DNA from 3 places in the Amycolatopsis sp. NPDC026612 genome. Region 3 is predicted to be linked to each of the others. Evidence: riboswitches for the same ligand, from Rfam matches in the RefSeq annotation. Region 3 holds a riboswitch; each other region holds the start of a gene.
The links. Region 3 has a riboswitch for S-adenosylmethionine ahead of thrC (threonine synthase). Riboswitches for the same ligand answer to the same signal wherever they lie in the genome.

Region 1 (7,731 bases), on a different contig from region 3:
CGTCACCGCGGCGAACAAGTACATCTCCGACCAGGAGCCGTGGAAGCTCAAGGACGACCCCACCCGGCGCGACACCGTGCTGCACACCGCGCTGCAGGTCGTCAGCGACGCCAACACGCTGCTGACGCCGTTCCTGCCGCACTCGGCGCAGAAGGTCCACGAGGCCCTCGGCGGCACCGGCGTCTGGGCCGCCCAGCCGGAGCTCAAGGAGGTCGACGACCTCGACATCGCCGGCCGGGTCAACCCGATCCTCACCGGCGACTACGCGGCCGAGCAGGCGAAGTGGGAGTCGAAGCCGATCGAGGTCGGCACGCCCCTGCAGAAGCCGTCGCCGCTGTTCACCAAGCTCGACCCGGCGCTCGGCGAGACCGGCCCGGAGTGGGCGCCGATCACCAAGGAGTAAGAGGACATGCATGGGTGACGTCAAGCGCGAGCTGCCGCCGGTCCCGGACCGGCTCCCGGTGGCGGTGGTGGACGCGCACACCCATCTCGACGCGTGCGGCGCGGTCACCGCGGCCGATGTCACGGCCATGGTCGACCGCGCCGAGCGCGCCGGCGTCGCCCGGGTGGTCACGGTCGCGGACGACCTCGCCTCGGCCCGCTGGGCCGCCGAGGCCGCGGGCTGGGACCCGCGCGTCTTCGCCGCCGTCGCGATCCACCCGACGCGGACCAAGGAGTTCGGCGAGGCCGAGAAGGCCGAGGTGGCGCGTCTGGCGGCGGGGGACCGCGTGGTCGCCGTCGGCGAGACCGGTCTCGACTACTACTGGGACTACTCGCCGCACGACGCCCAGCAGGAGGCCTTCCGCTGGCACATCGACCTCGCGAAGCGGCTGGACAAGCCGCTGATGATCCACGACCGCGAGGCCCACGACGACGTGCTGCGCATTCTGGCCGAAGAGGGTGCGCCGAATGCCGTAATTTTCCATTGTTTTTCCGGGGACGCGGAAATGGCCCGGAAGTGCGTCGACGCGGGGTATGTCCTTTCCTTCGCGGGCACCGTCACGTTCAAGAACGCGAAAGGCCTCCACGAGGCGGCCCGGCTCTGCCCGGCCGGGCAGTACCTCGTCGAGACCGACGCGCCGTTTCTGACCCCCCACCCGTTCCGTGGGCGGCCGAACGAGCCGTTCGGCGCCGCCTACACCGTGCGTCACCTCGCGGCGCTCAGGGGCGAAGCTGTCCACGAAGTCGCCACCGCGGTCCGGACCACCGCCGAGCGGATCTACCGACTCCCCAGCGTCACACCGGGGTGAACGCATTGCGACATCAGGGTTCGCGGATCATCCACCTGATGGAGTGACCCGGATCACGACACTCCGGGGGGTGTTTGCGCAACCCGGCGGGACCCGTTACTGTCCCGTGATCGTGCCGGTCGGTACTGCGGACTGCAGTTGCCGACTGTTACGCCCACAGTCACGTCAGTGCACGTCGGGGAAGCAGAACCAGGAGCGGTACGGCCTGGAACTGTGACGATGGCGCCGGCTGCGGGCCCAGACGTAAAGACGTCGCCCCGAACGATGTCTTGGGAAAGGGAACGACCCGGTGACAGGTAGCAGACAGGCTGGAGCGCGCTCCGCGGCCGTACTCGAACGCGAATTCGAGGACACTGCGTACGGCCAGCTGGACTTCTCCGACGACCCGAACATCACGCAGCAGGACATCCTCGCCGCGCTCGGCCCCGACGCCGACGTGATGATGGCGGAGATGGACGTCGACGTGGACGAGCTGATCCGGCTCATCAACGCCGAGACGACGTACCTGCCGCCGATCGTCATCCCGGACGGGTTCGACGCGGATCGCACCGCGTCGCCGCAGGAAAAGCGGGCCGCGCTGGACGAGGGGCTGCGTCAGACCACCAAGGTCTGGAAGCGCCGGTTCCTCAAGGGTGCCGTCCTCAGCGTCATGATCAGCGTCGCCGGTGGCGGCGCGGCCGCGCTGGCGATGAACAAGAGCATCACCGTCGACGTCGACGGCCAGCAGCAGACCGTGCACTCCTTCGGCGGCACCGTCGGCGAGGTGCTCGAGGACGCGGGCCTGTCGGTCGGCGAGCACGACTCGCTGTCCCCCTCTCCGCAGGCCGAGGTCGGCGACGGCGGGGTCATCAAGCTCGAGCGCGGCCGCCAGCTGAAGCTGGTCGTGGACGGCGCCGAGCGCACCTCTTGGGTCCGCGCCACCCACCTCGGCGACGCGCTCAGCCAGCTCGGCATGACCGAAGCCGAGAAGGCCGGCACGTGGATGTCGATGCCGAAGACCGGCGAGCTGCCGCTCCAGGGTGCCACCGTCGAGATCAAGACGCTCAAGAACGTCACCCTGTACGACGGCGCCAACGCGCCGAAGCAGGTGAAGACGACGGCCGTCACCACGAAGGAGTTCCTGGGCGAGTACAAGCTCACCCTGGGCCCGGACGACGCCGCCGAGGGCGGCCTGGACGTCAAGCTGACCGACGGCGCCGAGGTGCACATCAGCCGCACCGGCGTCTCGACGGTCGTCCAGAAGGAGAGCATCGACCCGCCCGAGCAGCGCGTCGACGACCCGGACCTGGACAAGGGCAAGACCCAGGTCGAGGACCCCGGCACGCCCGGCGAGAAGATGGTGACCTACAAGGTCACGCAGAAGAACGGCAAGGAGATCGCTCGGGAGAGCGTCTCCGAGCAGGTCATCACCCAGGCGAAGCCGAAGATCATCCACGTCGGCTCCAAGAAGGCCCCGGCCCCGGTCATCGGCGACGGTTCCTCGTGGGACCGCATCGCGCAGTGCGAGTCCGGCGGCAACTGGGCCACCAACACCGGCAACGGCTACTACGGCGGCCTCCAGTTCGACAAGCAGACCTGGAACGCCTACGGCGGCTCGCAGTACGCGGCCCTGCCGAGCCAGGCTTCCCGCGAGCAGCAGATCGCGATCGCGGAGAAGGTCCGCGACGCCCGCGGCGGCTACGGCGCCTGGCCGGTCTGCGGCAAGAAGGCCTGACGCTCCTTTCCGAAACGGCCCCCGCCTCCCGCGGGGGCCGTTTTGCGTGCCCTGTGTCGTCCGCCTGGGCACGCGTGTCGTCCCTCCGGGTACGGGCCCCGAGCCCCTCGGTAGGCTCACCCGGTGGTTGAACTGCTGGGACCTGCCGAGATCCGCGGGCTGGCGGCCGAGCTCGACGTGCGGCCGACCAAGAAGCTCGGGCAGAACTTCGTGCACGATCCCAACACCGTCCGCCGGATCGTCGAGCTCGCCAAGATCGGGCCGGACGACGTCGTGCTCGAGGTCGGGCCCGGCCTCGGGTCGCTGACCCTCGGGCTGCTGGCCACCGGCGCGCGGGTCGTCGCCGTCGAGATCGATCCGAAGCTCGCCGCGCGGCTGCCCGAGACGGTCGCCGAGCGGGGGCCCGAGGCCGCCGAGCGCCTCACCGTCCTCGGTGCCGACGCGCTGCGCGTCACGGCCGACCAGCTGTCCGCTCCGACCGCCCTCGTCGCCAACCTGCCCTACAACGTCGCCGTGCCCGTCGTGCTGCACCTGCTGGCCGAGGTGCCCTCGCTGAAGACCGGTCTGGTCATGGTGCAGACCGAGGTCGCCGAGCGGATGGCCGCCGGCCCCGGCAGCCGGATCTACGGCGTGCCGAGCGTCAAGCTCGCCTGGTACGGCACCGCACGCAAGGTCGCCGCCGTGCCACGCTCGGTGTTCTGGCCCGTGCCGAACGTCGATTCCGCGCTCGTCGCGTTCGAACGCGGGGACGCGACGGCGTCCGAAGACCGGGATTTGCTGTTCGGCCTGGTGGACGCCGCTTTCTCACAACGCAGGAAGACCCTCCGTGCCGCGCTCGCCGGCTGGGCGGGTTCGGCCGAGCGGGCCGGTCAGCTGCTGACGGCCGCCGGGATCGACCCCAGGACCCGCGGCGAGCAGCTCGACGTGCACGACTTCGTCCGGATCGCCGCCGCGCGTTAGCCGCCGCGGCGGCTCCGGCACCGGCTCCACTGTGGAGGCGGTGAAATTCGCCCTCTCCGCCCTCGATCCCGCGATTCGGACACCGCCAGTCGTGTGATCTGGGCTGATGGGCTTGCTTTCGCTCCTCGGGATCGGTTTTACTCAGTACGTCCATCCCGAGCGACTGAGAGACCTGGCTCGCCGAAGTCGCAGCAACCACCCTCCACAGGGCAGGTGCTACCGCCAGGACCGATGGAGGCCGTTCGATGAAGAGGGTTGCTCGCCCCCTGCTCCTGACCAAGCGTCGCGTAGTCGACGAAGGCCGCCGCTCCGTGACCGCATGTCGACGCTCCAACTGAGCTTGTCGTAGCCGGTCCACCTCTTCTTCATGCACCGTCCACAACGGACGGATTTCGCTTGCGGCCGGGTGTCGCGCCTCTGCGCGCACCCCGTTTTCTGGAGCCTTCGTGATCACCGTCGAAAACCTGTCCAAAACCTTTGCCATCAACGGAAATTCGGTCGTCGCCCTGCGGGACGTGAGCGTCGACGTCCAAGCGGGCTCGCTGTTCGGCGTGGTCGGTCCGGCCGGGTCCGGCAAGTCCGTCCTCGCCCGCTGCATCGCGCTGCAGGAGCGCCCCGACCGCGGTGTCGTCCGCCTCGACGGCCTCAACACCGGCACCCTCGACGGCCGCAGGCTCCGCGAGATCCGCCGTCAGCTCGGTGTGGTCTCGACGAAGCCCGAGCTGATCGCCGAACGCACCATCGCCGGCAACATCGCTTCCCCGCTCGAGCAGCTCGGCATCGACGGCCCGCAGCGCCGCAGCCGGGTCGGCTCGCTGCTCGACCTCGTCGGCCTGACCCCGCGCGCCGCACAGCGCCCCGGCGAGCTGTCCGCCGGTCAGCTCCGTCGCGTCGCGGTCGCGAAGGCACTGGCGGCGGCTCCCGCCGTGCTGCTCGCCGACGACCCGACCGCCGGCATCGACCCGGAAGAAGCCGGCGCCGTCCTCGCCGTCCTCGACCGGGCCCGCTCCGAGCTGGGTGTCACCGTCGTCCTCACGACTCCGGACGCCGGTGTGGTCCGCCGGGTCTGCGACGACGTCGCCGTGCTGGAGGACGGCACGGTCGTCGAGCGCGGCACGGTGCTCGACCTGATCTCCGACCCGGCCAGCCGCACCGCGCAGGCGCTGCTGCCCGCCATCGAAACCACCCGCTCGCAGGTGGCGCGCTACGACCGCTCGGCCGACGTCGTGCTGGTCGGCTTCGCGTCGGTGGGCGCGCTGCTGCCCGAGGCCGCCGGCCGCTTCGACGTCGAGTTCGCCACCATCGGCGGCGGCCTGACCCGCATCGGCGACACCCCGGTCGGCCGCTTCCGCCTCGGCGTCCGCGGCGAGCGGGCCGACGCGGCGCTGGCGTGGGTCGCCGAGCGCGGTGGCCACGTCAGCTACCACGCCCGTGGCCCGCAGGGGGTCGCGGCCGCCTGAACCGCGGAGCCCCGGCCCGGGGCGGAGCCCCGGCTGTCGCTCCGGGCTTTGCGGGGGTCCGGGTGGCGGAGCCCCGGCTGTCAACGCCCCGATGCGCACTTCGCATCGGGGCGTTTTCGCGGGCACGTAGGCTGGTCGGGTGCTCGCCGTAGTTCCGCCCCCAGTCACCGTCCGGGTTCCGGCCAAGGTCAACCTGCACCTCTCGGTCGACGACCTGCGCGAAGACGGTTACCACGAGCTGGTGACCGTGTTCCAGGCGCTGTCGCTGACCGACGAGGTGACCGTCGCGGTCACCGAAGAGCCCGGCATCGAGGTCTACGGCGAGGGCGAGGGCCTGGTCCCGACCGGCCCCGAAAACCTGGCCTGGCGGGCCGTCGAAGCGCTGGCCGCCCACGTCGGCCGCACCGGCGAGCCGAAGGTCCGGGTGGTGCTGCGCAAGGGCATCCCGGTCGCCGGCGGCATGGCGGGCGGCAGCGCCGACGCGGCGGCGACGCTGGTCGGGCTCGCGAGCCTGTGGAACCTCGACGTCACCCGCGACGAGCTGGCCGGGATCGCCGCCGGGCTGGGCAGCGACGTCCCGTTCGCGCTCTACGGCGGCACCGCGCTGGGCACCGGGCGGGGTGAGCAGCTCGTCCCGGTGCTGTCGCGGCACACGTTCCACTGGGTACTGGCCTTCGACGCCGAAGGGCTGTCGACGCCGAAGGTGTTCAACGAGCTGGACCGGCTGCGCGCGGCGGGCAACCCGCCGCGGATCGGCTCGCACACCCCGGTCGTCGAGGCACTGGCTTCGGGTGACCCGCGTCAGCTGGCGCTGCTGCTGGGCAACGATCTCCAGGCGGCGGCGGTCTCGCTGCGGCCCGACCTGCGCCGCACGCTCCGGGCGGGCGTCAACGCGGGCGCGCTCGCGGGCACGGTGTCCGGCTCCGGCCCGACGTGCGCGTTCCTCTGCGAAGACGCGCAGTCGGCCGTGGCGGTCGCGGCCGAGCTGTCCGGCGCCGGCGTGTGCCGGACGGTCCGCGTGGCCCACGGCCCGGTCCCCGGCGCCCGGCTGGTCGGCGGGGACGACGCGCCGCGCCCGGCGTCGCCGCGGGTGCACGCGTGAAGCACGCCGAGTTCGCGTTCCCCGGCCCGCTGCGCGACAAGCTGGTCGCGGCGATCCTGCGCGGGGACAAGACTTCGACCACCGGTCTGGTCGCCGAATACGAGAAGTACGGCGAAGAGCTGCCCGTCGTCGGCGAGCGCGAGCTGATGATCGACTCGGCGGGCGAAGGGGTTGCGGTGCCCGAGACCACCGAGGTCCACGTCCTGCCATTGTCCGAAGTGGACTTGCAGCACGCGCTCGACGAGGGCGAGGGCGAGGGCGACACGAGCGTCGCCGAATGGCGCGCCGGTCACACGGAGTACTGGCAGAGCGCCGAAATGCGGGCGGCGCTGGAAGATCCGGAATTCACCGTGGATGACACGACGCTGGTCGTGGCGACGCGGTTCGTCATCGTGGAAGTGTCTCCCAAAGAGAGGATCGGCTGAACGGATGGCCAACCTGGTCAATCTCGAGTCGGTGAGCAAGTCCTACGGGGTGAAGCCACTGCTGGACGGCGTGTCGCTGGGTGTCGCGGCCGGACAGCGCATCGGCGTCGTCGGCCTCAACGGTGGCGGCAAGACCACCCTGCTGGAAGTCCTATCCGGACTCGCCGAGCCGGATTCCGGGCGGGTCAGCCACGTCGGCGGCCTGCGGATGGCCGTGGTCACCCAGCGGACCGTGCTCCCGGACGGCAGCACGGTGGGCGAAGTGGTGCTCGAACGCTACGGCGCCGAGCACGAATGGGCCGCCGACGCGCGCGTGCGGTCTATTGTGGACGGACTGGGCATCACCGCGATCGGGCTCGAAACGCCCACCGCGAACCTCTCCGGCGGTGAGCGGCGCCGGGTGTCACTGGCCGCCGCGCTGACCGGCGAGCTCGACCTCGTCGTCCTCGACGAGCCGACCAACCACCTGGACGTCGAAGGTGTCCAGTGGCTTGCCGACCACCTGCTGACCCGGCGGATCGCGGTCGTGGTCGTCACGCACGACCGGTGGTTCCTCGACACCGTCGCGTCCCTGACGTGGGAGGTCGCGAACGGCCGCGTCGAGCAGTACGAAGGCGGTTACGCCGACTGGATCTTCGCGCGCGCCGAGCGGGCGCGGCTGTCCGCGACGGCCGAGGAGAAGCGGCAGAACCTGGCCCGCAAGGAGCTGGCGTGGCTGCGCCGCGGCCCGCAGGCGCGCTCGTCGAAGCCGCGCTACCGCATCGAGGCGGCCGAAGCGCTGATCGCGGACGTCCCGCCACTGCGCGATTCCGTGGAACTG
Region 2 (7,731 bases), on a different contig from region 3:
GCGGCGCAGCAGCGGCAGTTCGGTGCGCCCCTGCGCGATGCTGAGCTGGAAGTGGTGGCCCGGCACGGCTTCGTGGAACGCGGTCGTTTCGGCCATGTGCCGGAACCGCTCGGTGGCTTCGTGGGTGTTCGCGAAGTAGATGCCGGGCCGCGAACCGTCGGCGGCCGGGCGCAGGTAGTACGCCGCGGGCGCGCCGGGCGCGACCTCCGACGGCACCGCTTCGACCGTGCACTGCTGCTCCGGCACCCGGCCGAACCACTTCGGGGCTTCGGCGGCCGCCCGGTCGATGGCGGTGCGCGCGGTCTCCAGGATCTCGTCACCGCCGGTCCAGCGCAGGGCCGGGTCGGTGCGCAGACGCCGGAAGATCTCGGCCAGGTCGCCGGTGCCGAACACCCTCGGCCCCACCTCGCGGTACTCGGCGGCGAGCGAGTCGATGACGTCGAGGCCGATCCGGTGCAGCTCCTGCGGGGTGAGCTCGGTGGTCGTGTGCATCCGCGCGAGCCGGGCGTACGTCTCGCCGCCACCGGGCAGCCACGAAACACCGGGCCGGTCCGCGGGGCGCCCGTGCGGCTGCACCTCGGTGACCAGGAACTCGCGGTACTCGGCGAAGGCCGGGCGGACGACACCGCCGAGCAGCTCTTCGCGCCGCCGCTCGAACTCCTCGTCCGGCGCCGGCTGGCGGCGCAGCGGGTCGGCGGCCGGGTCCGCGAGGTAGCGGTCGAGGTGCGCGACCGCGGCGTCCACCAGGTGGGCCACCGGGAGGAGCCCGCCGTCGATGCCCTCGGCGTGCCGCCGCGCGACCTGGCGCAGGTATTCCGGGACCGCGGCCAGCCGCCCGAGCTGGGCCTCCGCGGCCTCGCCCGCGGTCACGGTCGTCATCGGCAGGGCCATCAGCAGGCCGGCCGCGGGCCCGATGGACAGGTCGGTGACCGTGAACTCGGTCATCCGGCTGTCGAGCGCCGCGATGTGGTTTTCGGCCGTGGTGATCAGGACCTCGCGGGTGACCCGGTCCTCGGCCGGGAGGCCCTCGGTGTCCAGCGCGCGGGCCCGCTCGAGGAACGCCGTGAGCTGGTCCCGGAACGCCCGCTCGGCCTCGGCGGACACGTCCGGCAGGCCCGGCTCCGCCGGGCGCACGCCCAGCAGCGCGGGCGTCAGCGGGTCAGCGGCGAACAACGCTTCGACGAACTCGTCCGCGAGTTCGGTGACCGCGGCCATGGCAGGACCCCCAGCTTCGACTGATGTGCTCCCGGCCGACCCTAACGGAGATCACCGACAGGAACGGTCGGTCGTTCGCCGGGGGCGGACGGCCTTCGGTGCCGGCGATCGGCGAGCGGTAGCGTTCCCGGGGTGGCCGTGACCGATCCCGTGGATGCCCGCCTGCTCGCCGCGCTCGCCGACCTCGGCAAGGCGGCCGTGCACGAGCTGGCGGCGAAGGTCGGCATGGATCCCCGCGAGGTCGCCTACCGGCTGGTGGCCCTCTCCGGCAGCGGGCTCCCCCTGCTCGTCGGCGTCGAAAGCGACCCGAACGGCCTCCGCGCGGCCATCGCCGGCACACCGCCGTCGTGGGCGAACCGGCCGCCGCAGCAGTTCCCGCCGCCGTCCCAGCCGGTGCCGTCCCAGCCGGTGCCGTCCCAGCCGGTGCCGTCCCAGCCGGTGCCGCAGCAGCCGGTGCCGCCGATGCCGCCGCCGGTTCAGGGGACGCCCTCGGGGCCGTACACCGTCCAAGGCGCGCCGTCCGGGCCGTACACCGTCCAAGGCGCGCTTTCGGGGCCGTACACCGTCCAGGGCACGCCGTCCGGGCGGTACCCGGGTCCGCCGCCCCGGCACCCGCAGCCCCCGCGCCCGCCTCAGCAGTTCCCGCCGCCGGTACCGCTCGACCCGGCCGTGAGCACGTGGGGCGTGCCGCAGACGGCGTCCTGGGCCCGCGGCGACGAACCCGCCCGGCCGAGCGCGCCCGCCACCGGCAAGAAGGGCAGGCTCGGCGAGGTCATGGAGACCCAGGGCCTGGAGGGCGAGCGGCTGTCGGTGCAGCTGCTGGAGGTGCAGGACCCGGCCGACTACCTGTTCGGCGCGGCCGGGTACCGCCTGGAGGACGGCGAACGCTCGGTGGTGGTGCACACCGAGATCACCAACCGCGGGCCGATCCCGTTCGCGTCCCTGCCGGACAACTACCTCGAACTGCTCGCCGCCGACGGCACGGCGATCGGCAAGGCGCCGGTGTCGCTGACTTCGCGGCCGCCGCACAAGATCGGCGTCGCCCCTGGCGAGACCCTGGGCGGCCACACGGTGTACGTCCTGCCGGACACCACGCGCGTGGTCTCGGTCCGCTGGAGCCCGCGACCGGAGCCGGACGAGCGCACGCTGACCTGGGCGATCGAGGACTAGTAGCTTTCCTCGCGCAGGGTTTCCAGTGCCTTCGCCAGGTCGTCGGGGTACTCCGACTCGAACTCGACCCAGCGGCCGTCCGCGGGGTGCGCGAACGCCAGCGTCTTCGCGTGCAGCCACTGGCGGCTGAGGCCGAGGTGGCGGGCCAGCACCGGGTCGGCGCCGTAGGTCAGGTCGCCGACGCACGGGTGCCGCAGCGCCGAGAAGTGGACGCGGATCTGGTGCGTCCGCCCGGTCTCGAGCTTGATGTGCGTGAGCGACGCCGCGCGGAACGCCTCGACCACTTCGTAGTGCGTCACGCTCGGGCGGCCGCCCTGGACCACCGCGAACTTGTAGTCGTGGCGCGGGTGGCGGTCGATGGGGGCGTCGATCGTGCCGCGCATCGGGTCCGGGTGACCCTGGACGATCGCGTGGTAGCCCTTGTCGACCGTGCGTTCCTTGAACGCGCGCTTGAGCACGGTGTACGCGTGCTCGCTCTTGGCCACCACCATCACGCCGGTGGTGCCCGCGTCGAGCCGGTGGACCACGCCCTGGCGCTCGGCCGCGCCCGACGTGGCGATCCGCAGGCCGGCCGCGGCGAGACCGCCGACGACCGTCGGGCCCGTCCAGCCCGGGCTCGGGTGCACCGCGACGCCGACCGGCTTCGAGATCACGACGATGTCGTCGTCGTCGTGGAGGATGCGCATGCCCGCGACGGGCTCGGCGACGACCTCCACCGGGTTCGCCGGCGCCGGCAGCGTGATCTCCAGCAGCCCACCGCCGGAGAGCCGGTCGGACTTGCCGGCCGGACGGCCGTCGAGCAGCACGTCCCCGGCTTCGGCGAGTTCGGCGACGACCGTGCGGGACAGCCCGAGCAGCTTGGCGAGACCGGCGTCGACCCGCATCCCGTCGAGCCCGTCGGGCACCGGGAGCATCCTCGACGTCACGCCTGCTCCTCCTGTGCCTTGTCGATCGTCTTCTCGAGCTTCTTGTCCTTGGTCGACGTGCCGTCGTAGTCCTTGCCCAGCAGGGAAAGCAGCACGATCAGGGCACCGCCGACGCAGATCGCCGAGTCGGCGATGTTGAAGATCGCGAAGCCCTTGCCGTTGGGCGCGAACGCCGAGATGAAGTCGACGACGTGGCCCTGCAGGCCGCCGGGCGCGCGGAAGATGCGGTCGGTCAGGTTGCCGGTGGCGCCGGCGAGCACGAGGCCGAGGCCGATCGCCCAGCCGATCGAGCGCAGCCGCCGCGACAGCCAGATGATCGCGATGATCACGGCCAGCGCGACCAGGGCGAGCACCCACGTCATGCCGGTGGCCATCGAGAACGCGGCACCGGGATTGCGGATCACCTGCAGGTAGATCAGCCCGCCGAGGATCCGGACCGGCTCCTTGCCCTCCAGGTTGGCGGTGACCAGGTTCTTCGTCACCAGGTCGATCGCCCAGAACACGACGGCGACGGCGAACACCCAGCCGACCCGCCGCTTCGGCAGCAGCGGCTTCGCCGGGACCTCCGGGTTCTCGGGCGCGTCGGCCTCGGGATCGGGCACGGCCTCGGCGGGGACGTCGATGTCGGTGTCGGGTTCGGAGTGGCTGGGCTCGGTGCTCACCGGTCCATTGTCCACGGCGCTGGTCAGGCCGTGTCGGGCCCGTCCGGCCGAGGGCCCAGGAGCACGGCGAACGCGGCCGCGAACAGCACGCCCGCCGCGGCGAGCGCCCCCGTCGACGGCGGCTGGAAAACGAGCGTGACCAGCACGAACACCGCGGCGACGGCCACCAGGAACCGGCTGCGCTCGTATCCGGCCAGCAGCAGGAGACCCAGCGCCGCCAGCAGCGGGCCGCGCAGGTCGCCGCCCAGCCGGAACTGGAGGGCGCCGACCAGGTCGAGCAGCGGGACGGCGGCCAGCGCCCCGAGGGTGCCGAGCAGGAACCGCCCGGGACGCGGGGGCGTGCCCGCCCTGCGCAGCTCTCGCCAGTACCAGGCGGCCACGGCGAGCACCACGCCGGCGAGACCGGCGAGCCAGCCGAGCGTCGCCGAGGGCACCACGTCCACCGCGACCGCGGTCATCGAACCCGGCCCGCCACCGACCCCGCCGGTGCCGAAGCCGGACAGGCTCTGGGAAAGCTGGTAGCCCGTCGCGAACTGCCCGATCGGCGCGGGCTCGTCCGGCATCAGGTCGACGACCACCATCACCAGCTGCGCGAACCCCAGCGCGGCCAGCGGGAACCAGTACCGCCGTGCACTCCCCATCGCCTCAGGCTATCGGGTGCGGGTTTCCGCGCAGCAGGGGCGATGAAGGCCGCGAGCAGCGCGCCGACGGTGCCGAGGACGAACCGCCCGGTGCGTGAACCCCGGCAGGACCAACGAAACCCATCGGCCCGGGCGGGCGCTCAGCAGAAGGGCGGCAGCTCCCGCGGGTCGCCCACCGGGGCCCAGCGGCCGTCCACCTTCGCGTACTCCCAGCGGGCTCCGCGCGCGACGATCTGCCGCAGCGCCAGCACCACGCGGTCGACGTGTTCTTCCGTGCTGCCCAGGCCGAGGCTGACGCGGACCGCCTGCTGCCCGGCGCCGCCGGTGACGGCGATCAGCCGCCGCGCCGCGACGTGGGCGCAGAACGCGCCGTCGCGGACGCCGATGCCGTACTCGGCCGACAGCACCGCGGCGAGCCAGCCGGGGTCGAAGCCGTCGACGACGAAGCTCACCGTGGCGACCCGGTCGACCGGCGCGTCGAACAGCCGCAGTTCGGCGCAGCCCGGGATGCCCTCGAGTCCCTTGCGCAGCCGGGCGAGCAGGGCCTGCTCGTGCGCCTCGACGGCGGCCCAGTTCCGGCTCAGGGTTTCGCACGCGACGCCGAGCGCGTACACGCCGACAGTGTTGGGCGAACCGGCTTCGTGGCGCTCCGGCCCGCTGTTCCAGACGACGGCGTCCTCGGTGACGAGCTTGGTCGCACCGCCGCCGGCGAGGTACGGCCGGGCCGCGCGCAGCCAGTCGGCGCGGCCGATCAGCGCGCCCGCACCGAAGGGGGCGTACAGCTTGTGGCCGGACAGCGCGACGTAGTCGACGTCCAGTTCCTTGATCGAGATCCGGCGGTGCGGGGCCAGCTGGGCGGCGTCGAGCGCGACGCGGGCGCCGTGCCTGCGCGCCACGGCGGCGATCTCCGCCACCGGGAGCAGCTCACCGGTCACGTTGGACGCTCCGGTGACGACCACGAGCCGCGGTCCCTGCGGGGAATCCGCGAGCGCTTCGTCCACAGCGGACACCGCGGCCAGCCGGGTGCGCGGGGTCGGCAGCCGCCGGACGTTCGGGCCCGCCCACGGCAGCAGCGCGGCGTGGTGCTCGGTGTCGAACACGACCACCGTGGTGTGCCGCGGCAGGCTGCGGGCGAGCAGGTTGAACGAGTCGGTGGTGTTGCGGGTGAAGACGACGGTGTCGGCCTGCCGGGCACCGGTGAACCGGCGCAGGGTGTCGCGGGTCCGCTCGTAGAGCCGGGTGGAGACCTGCGACGCGAAGCCCGCGCCGCGGTGGACGCTGGCGTACCAAGGCAGGAACTCGTCGACGGCGCTGCGGACGGCGTCGAGGCACGGGGCGCTCGCGGCGTGGTCGAGGTTGGCGTAGCCGATGTCGCCGCCGGTGACGAGCGGCACCCGCAGCGACGCGCCGGCGACGGCGGGGATGTCTTGGGAGACCACGGTTTCGAGCTGGGTGCGATCGATGGCGAGAGTCATCGGGGTGCCTCCTCGGCAGTCCGGGGGACCCCCGGCGAGGGGCCCGCGCTTGCCCGTCGCACGGCGCGACCGGCCCGGTCTTCACCCGGGGCACCCCACCGCGGTAGGAGGGTTGCCGGCCAGCAAGCCGGGGCTTCGCGCTGGCACTCATGACCTGGCTCCGAAGGTAACCGAGAGTGTGTCCGGTGGCCAACCCCGCTTCACGATGTGAGACGCCGATCACAAGCGCCCGCTTCACGCGCGGAGCTGCGTCAGGCCCTCGCGCGGAAGCGGCCCGGCAGCGGGACGACGGTGTCGTCCGCGACGTGCGTCGCGGTGCCCGAGTACTGCTCGGTCCCCGCGGCGAAACGCCAGCCGCCGAGGGTCTTGCCGTCGACCGGCTCACCCGCGGCCGCCGCGACCGTCGTCGAAATCCGGGCGAAGGCGACGTTGTCCCAGTCGCCCGCGGCCGCGTCCGGGAGCGTCCAGAGCGTGAAGTGCACGTGGGCGCCGGTGCTGCTGCCACCGCACGGGAGCGCGTTGCCGGTCGAGCCGAGCACTGCACCGGCCTCGACGTGCTCACCGTCGGTGACCTGGATGCCTTCCAAGTGGTAGTAGCCGGTCCGCCAGCTGCCCGCGTGATCGACGGTCACCCAGTCGCCGCCCGAACAGTGCTGCAGGTGGACGGTGCCGGCCAGCGCCGCCCGCACCGTGCCGTCGGCGGGGCTGAAGTCGATGGCGTTCTTCACGCCGGCGTTGCCGTCGTCGGAGTGGATGCCCGCCGAGTAGACCTGCTGGCCGGCTTCGAACGGCAGGGCGAAGGCCGGGAAGGGCCCCGCGGCGGCGGCTACAGGGGCGGAGAGGAGCCCCACGGCCGCGACGACCGCTGCGGCCAGGCTCGTCCCCCGCACGGAAAGTTTCGTCACCGTGTGCACTCCTTCGGCGCCATGTTCACTCGATCGAGCGCACATTAAGCCAAAAGAGGGACTACTGGGAAGCCTGTTCGTGAATTTCCGTTATTGGCCGGACTCGCCCTTCCAGCGAGCCAGGCGGCCGGCCCGGTCGACGGCCCGGAGCCGGCGTTCGGCCGTGTCGCGGACGGCCGTCGTCGTGACGACCAGCAGCTGGTCGTGCTCCTGCAGCCGGCTGGTCTTCTGCGGCGTGAAGCTGGCGCCTTGACGCACGACCAGGCTGATCGTCGCCCCGACGGGCAGCCGCAGCTCGGACAGGTAGACGCCGTGCAGTTTCGACCCGGGCTGGATCCGGACCTGCAGCAGCTCGGCCCCCAGCTCGTCCAGCGGCGCGGAGTCGACCTCGATCTCGTGCGCCTCGGACTTCCTGGCCAGCCCGAGCCGGCGCGCGAGCGGGCCGAGCGTCGCCCCCTGCACCAACGTCAGCACGACGACCAGCACGAACACCGCGTCGACCAGCCGCTGCGCGCCCGGCAGTCCCTGCGACAGCGGGATCATGGCGAGCACGATCGGCACGGCGCCGCGGAGCCCGGCCCACGACAGGAACGCCTGTTCCCGCCACGGCAGCCGGAACGGCAGCATCGACAGCACGACCGAGACCGGCCGCGCCAGCAGCAGCACGACAGCGCCCGCGACCAGGCCCGGCACGATCGCGTCGAGCAGCCGCCCCGGCGAGGCGAACAGGCCGAGCA
Region 3 (7,731 bases):
GTAGCAGCCGTCCGCGTCCAGCTCGAACACGGTCAGCGCGGGCTCCGCCGGGTCGATCACCCAGTAGCTGCCGGTTCCGAGCCGTTCGTAGACCGCCTTCTTGAGGTTCCAGTCGTAGATCGCCGTGCTGGGCGACAGCACTTCGACCGCCAGCACCGGTGGCGCCGGGAGATCCTTGTCGGTGAAGTCTTCGTCCCGGCCGACCAGGACGTCCGGCTGCAGCTCGGTATCGTCCCCCGAGTGCACCGCGAAGGGTGCGACGAGTACGTCGTACTCGGGCGGACACACCCTCTCGATCACTCTCCACAGTCTCACCACGATTGCCTGATGCCGTCTTCCTGGCGCCGGGCTCACGATGAGCACCCCGTCGACGAGTTCTCGGCGTCGGCCATCGTCCGGCATCCCCTCAAGATCGTGCACCGTCAGGGGGCCCGAATCGGCGGGATGCTCGATATCTGCCATGACCGTCATGGTGCTCTCCTTTCGCTCTTCGCACCAGAGCAAAGCAGACAGCACCGACAGAAACCACATCGAACACGAGTTCGGCGCCCATATTCACGCGTAGGCGTGAATATGGGCGCCGCTGTCACATCAACGGAACAGTTACTTCTTGTTCTTCCCGGAGTCCTCAGTGGACAGTGCGGCGACGAAAGCCTCTTGCGGGACCTCGACCCGGCCGACGGTCTTCATCCGCTTCTTGCCTTCCTTCTGCTTCTCCAGCAGTTTCCGCTTACGCGAGATGTCACCGCCGTAGCACTTCGCGAGGACGTCCTTGCGGATCGCGCGAATGGTTTCGCGGGCGATGATCCGGGCGCCGATGGCGGCCTGGATGGGCACCTCGAAGTTCTGCCGCGGGATCAGTTCGCGGAGCCGGTTCACCATGCGGTTGCCATAGTTGTAGGCGTCTTCCTTGTGCACGATCGCGGAGAACGCGTCGACGGCTTCACCCTGCAGCAGGATGTCCACCTTGACCAGGTCCGCCGCCTGCGTGCCCGCCTCTTCGTAGTCCAGCGACGCGTAGCCGCGCGTACGCGACTTCAGCGTGTCGAAGAAGTCGAAGATGATTTCGCCCAGGGGCATGTTGTACCGCAGCTCGACGCGGTCCTCGGACAGGTAGTCCATGCCGAGCAGCTGGCCACGCTTGTTCTGGCACAGCTCCATGATCGTGCCGATGAACTCCGACGGCGCCAGGATGCTGACCTTGCTGACCGGCTCGAGCACCTTGTCGATCTTGCTCCCGGTCGGCCAGTCCGACGGGTTGGTGACGTGGATCTCCTTGCCGTCGTCCAGCACCACGTCGTAGACGACGTTCGGCGCGGTGGAGATCAGGTCGAGACCGAACTCGCGCTCGAGCCGGTCGCGCGTGATCTCCAGGTGCAGCAGGCCGAGGAAGCCGCAGCGGAAGCCGAAGCCCAGCGCCACCGACGTCTCCGGCTCGTAGTCGAGCGCGGCGTCGTTGAGCTGGAGCTTGTCCAGCGCCTCGCGCAGCTCGGGGTAGTCGGAACCGTCGACCGGATACAGTCCGGAGTAGACCATCGGCTTCGGTTCGCGGTAGCCGGCCAGCGCCTCCTTGGCGCCCTGGCGCTCCGACGTCACGGTGTCGCCCACCTTCGACTGGCGGACGTCCTTCACGCCGGTGATCAGGTAGCCCACCTCGCCGACGCCCAGCCCCTTGCTGGGCTTGGGCTCCGGCGAGATGATGCCGACTTCCAGGAGCTCGTGGGTGGCGCCGGTGGACATCATCTTGATGCGCTCACGCGGGGTGATCTTGCCGTCGACCACCCGGATGTAGGTCACCACGCCGCGGTAGGTGTCGTAGACCGAGTCGAAGATCATCGCGCGGGCGGGTGCGTCGGCGTCACCCTCCGGTGCCGGAACCGACTTCACGACCTCGTCGAGCAGCGCGCCGACCCCGATGCCGGTCTTGGCCGAGACCCGCAGGACGTCGTCGGCCTCACAGCCGATGATGTGGGCCAGCTCGGCCGCGTACTTGTCGGGGTCGGCCGAGGGCAGGTCGATCTTGTTGAGCACCGGGATGATCGTCAGGTTGTTCTCGAGCGCGAGGTACAGGTTGGCCAGCGTCTGGGCCTCGATCCCCTGCGCCGCGTCGACCAGCAGGACCGCGCCTTCGCACGCCTCCAGGGCCCGCGAGACCTCGTAGGTGAAGTCGACGTGGCCGGGCGTGTCGATCATGTGCAGGACGTGGTCCTGCCCGTCGACCTGCCAGGGCAGCCGGACGTTCTGCGCCTTGATGGTGATGCCGCGCTCACGTTCGATGTCCATCCGGTCGAGGTACTGAGCGCGCATGGCCCGCTCTTCCACGACGCCGGTGAGCTGCAGCATGCGGTCGGCCAGGGTGGACTTGCCGTGGTCGATGTGCGCGATGATGCAGAAGTTCCGGATGAGCTCCGGAGGCGTGAAGGTGGTGTCGGCGAACTTGTTGAGCGCTGTCACTCGAATGAGTCCTCGGAAAGTCGGGGATGGCCACCCCTATGGTCCCATGGCCCTCCGGGTGCGGGTGGGGGTCATCCCCGATGCGGGGTTTTGGGATCCGTGGTGCCCTCGAAGTATGAGCACATCGCACCAGCCGGCACCCCCTCCCCAGCCGGAGACCAGCGGCTTTGCCCGCGTCCTCGACCGGACGTTCGGTCACCCCTCCGGCACGCTCGGCCGCCTCGGCGGCTGGGTCATGGCGCGGGGCAACGCCGCCACCGAGCACCGCGTCGTCGACCTGGCGAAGATCGAGCCGGACGAGACCGTCCTGGTCGTCGGGCCGGGCCCCGGCGTCGGCCTGGAGGCCGCCGCACGCCTGGCCGGGCGCGTCGTCGGCGTCGACCCGTCCCCCGAGATGCTCGCGCTCTGCCACGAGCGCTGCGGCGACCGCGCCGAGCTGCGTGCGGGCTCGGCAGCGCACACCGGGGAGCCCGACGGGTCCGTCGACGTGGTCCTGACCGTGAACAACGTCATGCTGTGGGACGACCGCGCGGCCGGGTTCGCCGAGCTGTTCCGGGTGCTGCGCCCCGGCGGCCGGCTGCTGGTGTCCGCGCACGAGAAGTGGCTGCCCGTGAGCAGGCACGTCCTGGCCGACGAAGCCGCCGCCGCGGGCTTCACCGACCTGCAGACCTGGACCTGGGAGCCCCCGGGCTTCACCGCGCTCGCCGCGCAGCTGCGCGCCGTCAAGCCCGCCTAGCGGGTGTCCGTGCGGATCGGGTGGCCCTCGGGCACCTCGACCAGCACGATCCGCGTGCCGTCCGGATCGGCGATCCAGGCCTCGTCGAGGCCCCACGGCTCGCGCTGGGCGTCCCGCACCGGCTCCAGGCCCTTCTCCTTGAGGCCGGCCATGGTGCCGGCCAGATCCCGGACCTGCAGCCAGAGCACCAGGTCGGGCGAGGAGCCCGTCTCGCCCCGGCCGGAGACCTCCAGGGAGCCGTGGCCGAGGAAGAACACGGTGCCCCCGGGGAACTCGCGTTCCACGGCCAGACCGAGGGTGTCGCGGTAGAACGCCGTGGACGCGGCGACGTCGCGCGGGCGGATCAGCAGCCGGCTCTTCAGGATCTCCATCCGACCATCCCTACCGGACGGGCTCAGGCGGCCGCAATCGCCGCGATGCCGGACAGCACGATCACCGACCCGGCGAGCCGCCGCAGGGCGTTGCCCTCGCCCAGCACCAGCCAGGCGGCGAGGCCGCCGAGCACGATGCTCAGCTCCCGGGCGGGCGCGACCAGGCTGACCGGCGCCAGGGTGAGGGCGAACAGCACGAGGATGTAGGCGACCGGCGACAGCACCGCGACCAGCAAGACTTCGCGGCGCTGCTCGCGCCAGATCCGCGTCACCTCGGCGCGATCGGCCAGGGCGCCGGGCACGAGCAGCACGCTCTGCAGGACCGAGCCGAGGCCGAAGTAGACGACCGGGGGCACGCCGAGGCCGGTCACCGAGTGCGCGTCCCAGAGGGTGTAGCCGGCGATGACGACCCCGGTCAGGAGGCCGTAGAGGATGCCGGCCTTGACCGCGTGCGGGTCGTCCGCCTTGCGCCCGGTGCTGATGACCAGCACCCCCGCGATCACCAGGAACGCGCCGAGCAGGCCGAGCGGGCCGGGCCGCTCGCCGAGCACCAGGACGGCGGCCAGCACCGAAAGCAGCGGCCCGGTCCCGCGCGCGACGGGGTAGACGACGGAGAGGTCGCCGACCCGGTACCCCCGCTGCAGCACGACGCCGTAGGCGATGTGCAGGACGGCGGTGACCGCGGCGGCGAGCAGCCAGCTCCACTGTGGAGGGTGGTCTTCGACCACGAGCAGCACGATCGTGACCGGAAGCAGCAGGATGGCGCCGGCCGTGTAGTAGAGCCAGACGAACTGGGTGCCACCGGAGGAGATCCGCTTGGCCGCGAGGTTCCACGCGGCGTGCACGACGGCGGCGACGAGGACCAGGGACAAGGCGGTGGCGTTCACGGGATCCCCTCGGGTTTCGCGTGCGCGAAAACCCCGGTCCTCCAGGCTTTTGCCCCGTCAGATGAACGACCGGCCGTCCGGGCCCGCCGATGGTGCCGCTCGGACCAGTCCCGCCGGCCCTGGTTGTGTGGTGCGGGCTGTTCGGACCGGCGACGGAACCCTAGGCACTACCGTCGCCCACGGTACTCCCGGCTCCGGACGCCGGCGGCCGGGCTGTTAAAGTGGTCGCTCGCTGCCCGTGCGGCATTCCGTCATGGAGGAAACCCGCTCTTCGAGCGGGGCCACTTCAGCGCGGCGGCGAATCTCACCGAGTGAAACAGGAGTTGCCCTATGGCCAACATCAAGTCGCAGATCAAGCGCATCACGACGAACGAGAAGGCGCGTCAGCGCAACCAGGCGATCCGGTCCTCGGTGAAGACCGCGATCCGCAAGGTCCGCGAAGCCGCCGAGTCCGGCGACAAGGCCAAGGCCGTCGAGCTGCAGCGCGACGCCGCCCAGAAGCTGGACAAGGCCGTCTCGAAGGGCGTCATCCACGCCAATCAGGCCGCCAACAAGAAGTCGGCGCTGGCCAAGCGCGTCAACGCGCTCTGAGCTGGTTGATTTCTGGAAGGCCCCGGCTTCGGCCGGGGCCTTTTCCATGCGCGGAGGTGCGGCGGCTCGGCGCGCCAGCCTCAGCGGCCGACCTTGACAGGCGACCAGCTCCAGACGGCCCCGCCGTCAGCGGCTGCCCTTGGAGGCAGCCACCTCAAGCCCGTCAGCGGTCGCCGTTCGCGGCAGCCACTCCGGACGTCCGCGGCCTCAGCGGTCACCCTTCGCTGCGGCGACCTCCAGGACCGCGCGCTCCAGGGCGTAGCCGGGGTCCGCTGCCACGCCCTTGACCTCGGCGTTCAGCCGGGCGACCACGCGCATCGCCGTGGCCAGGCCGTCAGGGTTCCAGCCGCGGGACTGTCCCTGCGCCTTGCGGATCTTCCACGGCGGCATGCCGAGTTCGCCCGCCAGCTGGTTCGGGTTGCCCCGGCCGGCGGCGGAGACCCGGGCGATCGTGCGGACCGCGTCGGCGAGCGCGTCGGCGACCAGGACGTGCGGGACGCCGAGCTGCATCGCCCAGCGCAGCGATTCCAGCGCCGCCGCGCGGTCGCCGCTGACCGCCTTCTCCGCCACCGCGAACCCGGTCACGTCGGCGCGGCCGCGGTGGTAGCGGCGGACCGCGTCGGCGTCGACGGCTCCGTCCGTATCCGCGACCAGCTGCGTCGCCGCCGAGGAGAGTTCCCGCAGGTCGGAGCCCACGGCGTCAAGGAGGGCGGCGACCCCTGCCGGGTCGATCTTGCCGCCGACCCGGCGCACCTCGTGGCGCACGAACTGCTCCCGCTCGGCCGGCTTGGTCAGCTTCGGGCACTCCGTGATCGCGGCGCCGGCCTTCTTCAGCGCCGCCGGGAGCGACTTGCCCGCCTTGCTGCGCCCGCCACCGGTGTGCACCACGACGACCACGACCCCGTCCGCCGGGTCCTTCAGGTAGCCCGCCACGGCGTCGGCCAGCTCCTGCGAGATGTCCTGCGCCGACTCGAGGACGATCACCCGGCCCTCGCTGAACAGCGAAGGACTGACCAGTTCGGCCAGCTCAGGGGCTGTGAGATCGGACACCCGGACCCGGGTCAGCTCGGCCGTGGCGTCCATCGCGCGGGCGGCGGCGAGCGTCTCCCGGACGGCGCGCTCGATCAGCAGTTCTTCCTCACCCAGCACCAGCTGCAGCGGGGCCGGGGCGGTGGCTTGCGCGGTCACCCGCGAATCCTCTCACTTGCTCAGTCGTGCGCCCGCTCCGGTGATGTCGAGCGGGCACCATGGCACGGCCCGAGCGAGATGTCGTACGGTGTAGCCGAGGCAGCTCGCCCCGGAAAGTTCCGGCGTGCGCGCACCGACAACTGAATACCGCTCATCCAGAGGGGCAGAGGGAACGGCCCGACGAAGCCCCGGCAACCGGCGTACAGCCCGTCATCCCGCGATCGCGGGGTAGCTGACGACCACGGTGCCAATTCCGGCCCGCTCCGGCGGGGCAGATGAGGAAGGAACCTCGCGATGACCGCAACCCTCGGCACGACCTCCACCACGAAGACCCCGGATCTCGGTCCGGCTGTCGAACTGGTGTCGAAGGAAGAGGGCCACCGGCAGCCACTCGCTCCCGAATTCGTCTCCGCCGAAGACTTCTCGCCGCTCGAGGTCGCCTACGACTTCGGCCGCGTCCGCCGCGAAGACATCGAGGCCGGCCCCAAGAACATCTGGCGCTACAAGAAGCTCCTCCCGGTTCCGTCCAACGTCGAAGAGATCCCGAACACCGAGCCGGGCGCGACCCGGCTGGTCCGCGCCGACCGCCTCGCCAAGGAACTCGGCCTCAAGCGCGTGTGGGTCAAGGACGACACCGGCAACCCGACGCACTCGTTCAAGGACCGTGTCGTCGCCGTCGCGCTGGCCGCGGCCCGCGAGTTCGGGTTCGAGGTGCTCGCGTGTCCGTCGACCGGCAACCTGGCCAACGCGACGGCCGCCGCCGCGGCCCGCGCCGGCTGGCGGTCGGTCGTGCTGATCCCGAAGTCCCTCGAGCGCGCCAAGATCCTCACCACCGCGGTGTACGACGGCGATCTCATCGCCATCGACGGCAACTACGACGACGTCAACCGCCTCGCCACCGAGCTGGCGGGTGAGCACCCGAAGTGGGCGTTCGTCAACGTGAACGTCCGGCCGTACTACTCGGAGGGCTCGAAGACGCTGGCCTTCGAGGTCGCCGAGCAGCTCGGCTGGCGCATCCCGCCGCAGATCGTCGTGCCGATCGCCTCCGGTTCGCAGTTGACCAAGGTGGACAAGGGCTTCCGCGAGCTGGGTCAGCTCGGTCTCGTGGAGGCCAGCCTGTACAAGGTGTTCGGCGCACAGGCCACCGGTTGTTCGCCGGTGTCGGCTGCGTTCCGCGAAGGCCACGACGTCGTCCAGCCGGTGAAGCCGAACACGATCGCCCGCTCGCTGGCGATCGGCAACCCGGCCGACGGCCCGTACGTGCTCGACATCGTCAACCGCACCGGCGGCGCGATCGAGGACGTCTCCGACGAAGAGGTCGTCGAAGGCATCCGGCTGCTGGCCCGCACCGAAGGCATCTTCACCGAGACGGCGGGCGGGGTCACCGTCGCCACGGCGAAGAAGCTGGTCGAGACGGGCAAGCTGGACCCGGACGCCGAGACGGTCCTGCTGATCACCGGCGACGGCCTCAAGACCCTCGACGCGATCGAGAACCACGTCGGCC

Region 1: it holds a riboswitch for S-adenosylmethionine, as region 3 does, so the genes downstream of both, AB0F15_RS06345 (ATP-binding cassette domain-containing protein) here and thrC (threonine synthase) in region 3, are expected to answer to the same signal.
Region 2: it holds a riboswitch for S-adenosylmethionine, as region 3 does, so the genes downstream of both, AB0F15_RS21145 (aminotransferase class V-fold PLP-dependent enzyme) here and thrC (threonine synthase) in region 3, are expected to answer to the same signal.

The regions. Positions count from the first base shown of each region.
Region 1 is NZ_JBEZYB010000004.1:164,606-172,336, forward strand. It holds gene metG (methionine--tRNA ligase) at 1-403, shown strand, start outside; gene AB0F15_RS06330 (TatD family hydrolase) at 414-1,250, shown strand; gene AB0F15_RS06335 (transglycosylase family protein) at 1,540-2,964, shown strand; gene rsmA (16S rRNA (adenine(1518)-N(6)/adenine(1519)-N(6))-dimethyltransferase RsmA) at 3,088-3,924, shown strand; SAM riboswitch class I at 4,072-4,162, shown strand; gene AB0F15_RS06345 (ATP-binding cassette domain-containing protein) at 4,371-5,384, shown strand; gene AB0F15_RS06350 (4-(cytidine 5'-diphospho)-2-C-methyl-D-erythritol kinase) at 5,524-6,486, shown strand; gene AB0F15_RS06355 (ASCH domain-containing protein) at 6,483-6,911, shown strand; gene AB0F15_RS06360 (ABC-F family ATP-binding cassette domain-containing protein) at 6,916-7,731, shown strand, end outside.
Region 2 is NZ_JBEZYB010000021.1:91,290-99,020, forward strand. It holds gene AB0F15_RS21120 (DUF885 domain-containing protein) at 1-1,215, opposite strand, end outside; gene AB0F15_RS21125 (AsnC family protein) at 1,348-2,385, shown strand; gene AB0F15_RS21130 (RluA family pseudouridine synthase) at 2,382-3,311, opposite strand; gene lspA (signal peptidase II) at 3,308-3,973, opposite strand; gene AB0F15_RS21140 (hypothetical protein) at 3,997-4,614, opposite strand; gene AB0F15_RS21145 (aminotransferase class V-fold PLP-dependent enzyme) at 4,755-6,089, opposite strand; SAM riboswitch class IV at 6,130-6,244, opposite strand; gene AB0F15_RS21150 (M23 family metallopeptidase) at 6,341-6,994, opposite strand; gene AB0F15_RS21155 (potassium/proton antiporter) at 7,085-7,731, opposite strand, start outside.
Region 3 is NZ_JBEZYB010000055.1:127-7,857, reverse strand. It holds gene AB0F15_RS33260 (Uma2 family endonuclease) at 1-471, opposite strand, end outside; gene lepA (translation elongation factor 4) at 604-2,454, opposite strand; gene AB0F15_RS33250 (class I SAM-dependent methyltransferase) at 2,570-3,190, shown strand; gene AB0F15_RS33245 (VOC family protein) at 3,187-3,561, opposite strand; gene AB0F15_RS33240 (DMT family transporter) at 3,585-4,448, opposite strand; gene rpsT (30S ribosomal protein S20) at 4,779-5,039, shown strand; gene holA (DNA polymerase III subunit delta) at 5,247-6,227, opposite strand; SAM riboswitch class I at 6,376-6,509, shown strand; gene thrC (threonine synthase) at 6,522-7,731, shown strand, end outside.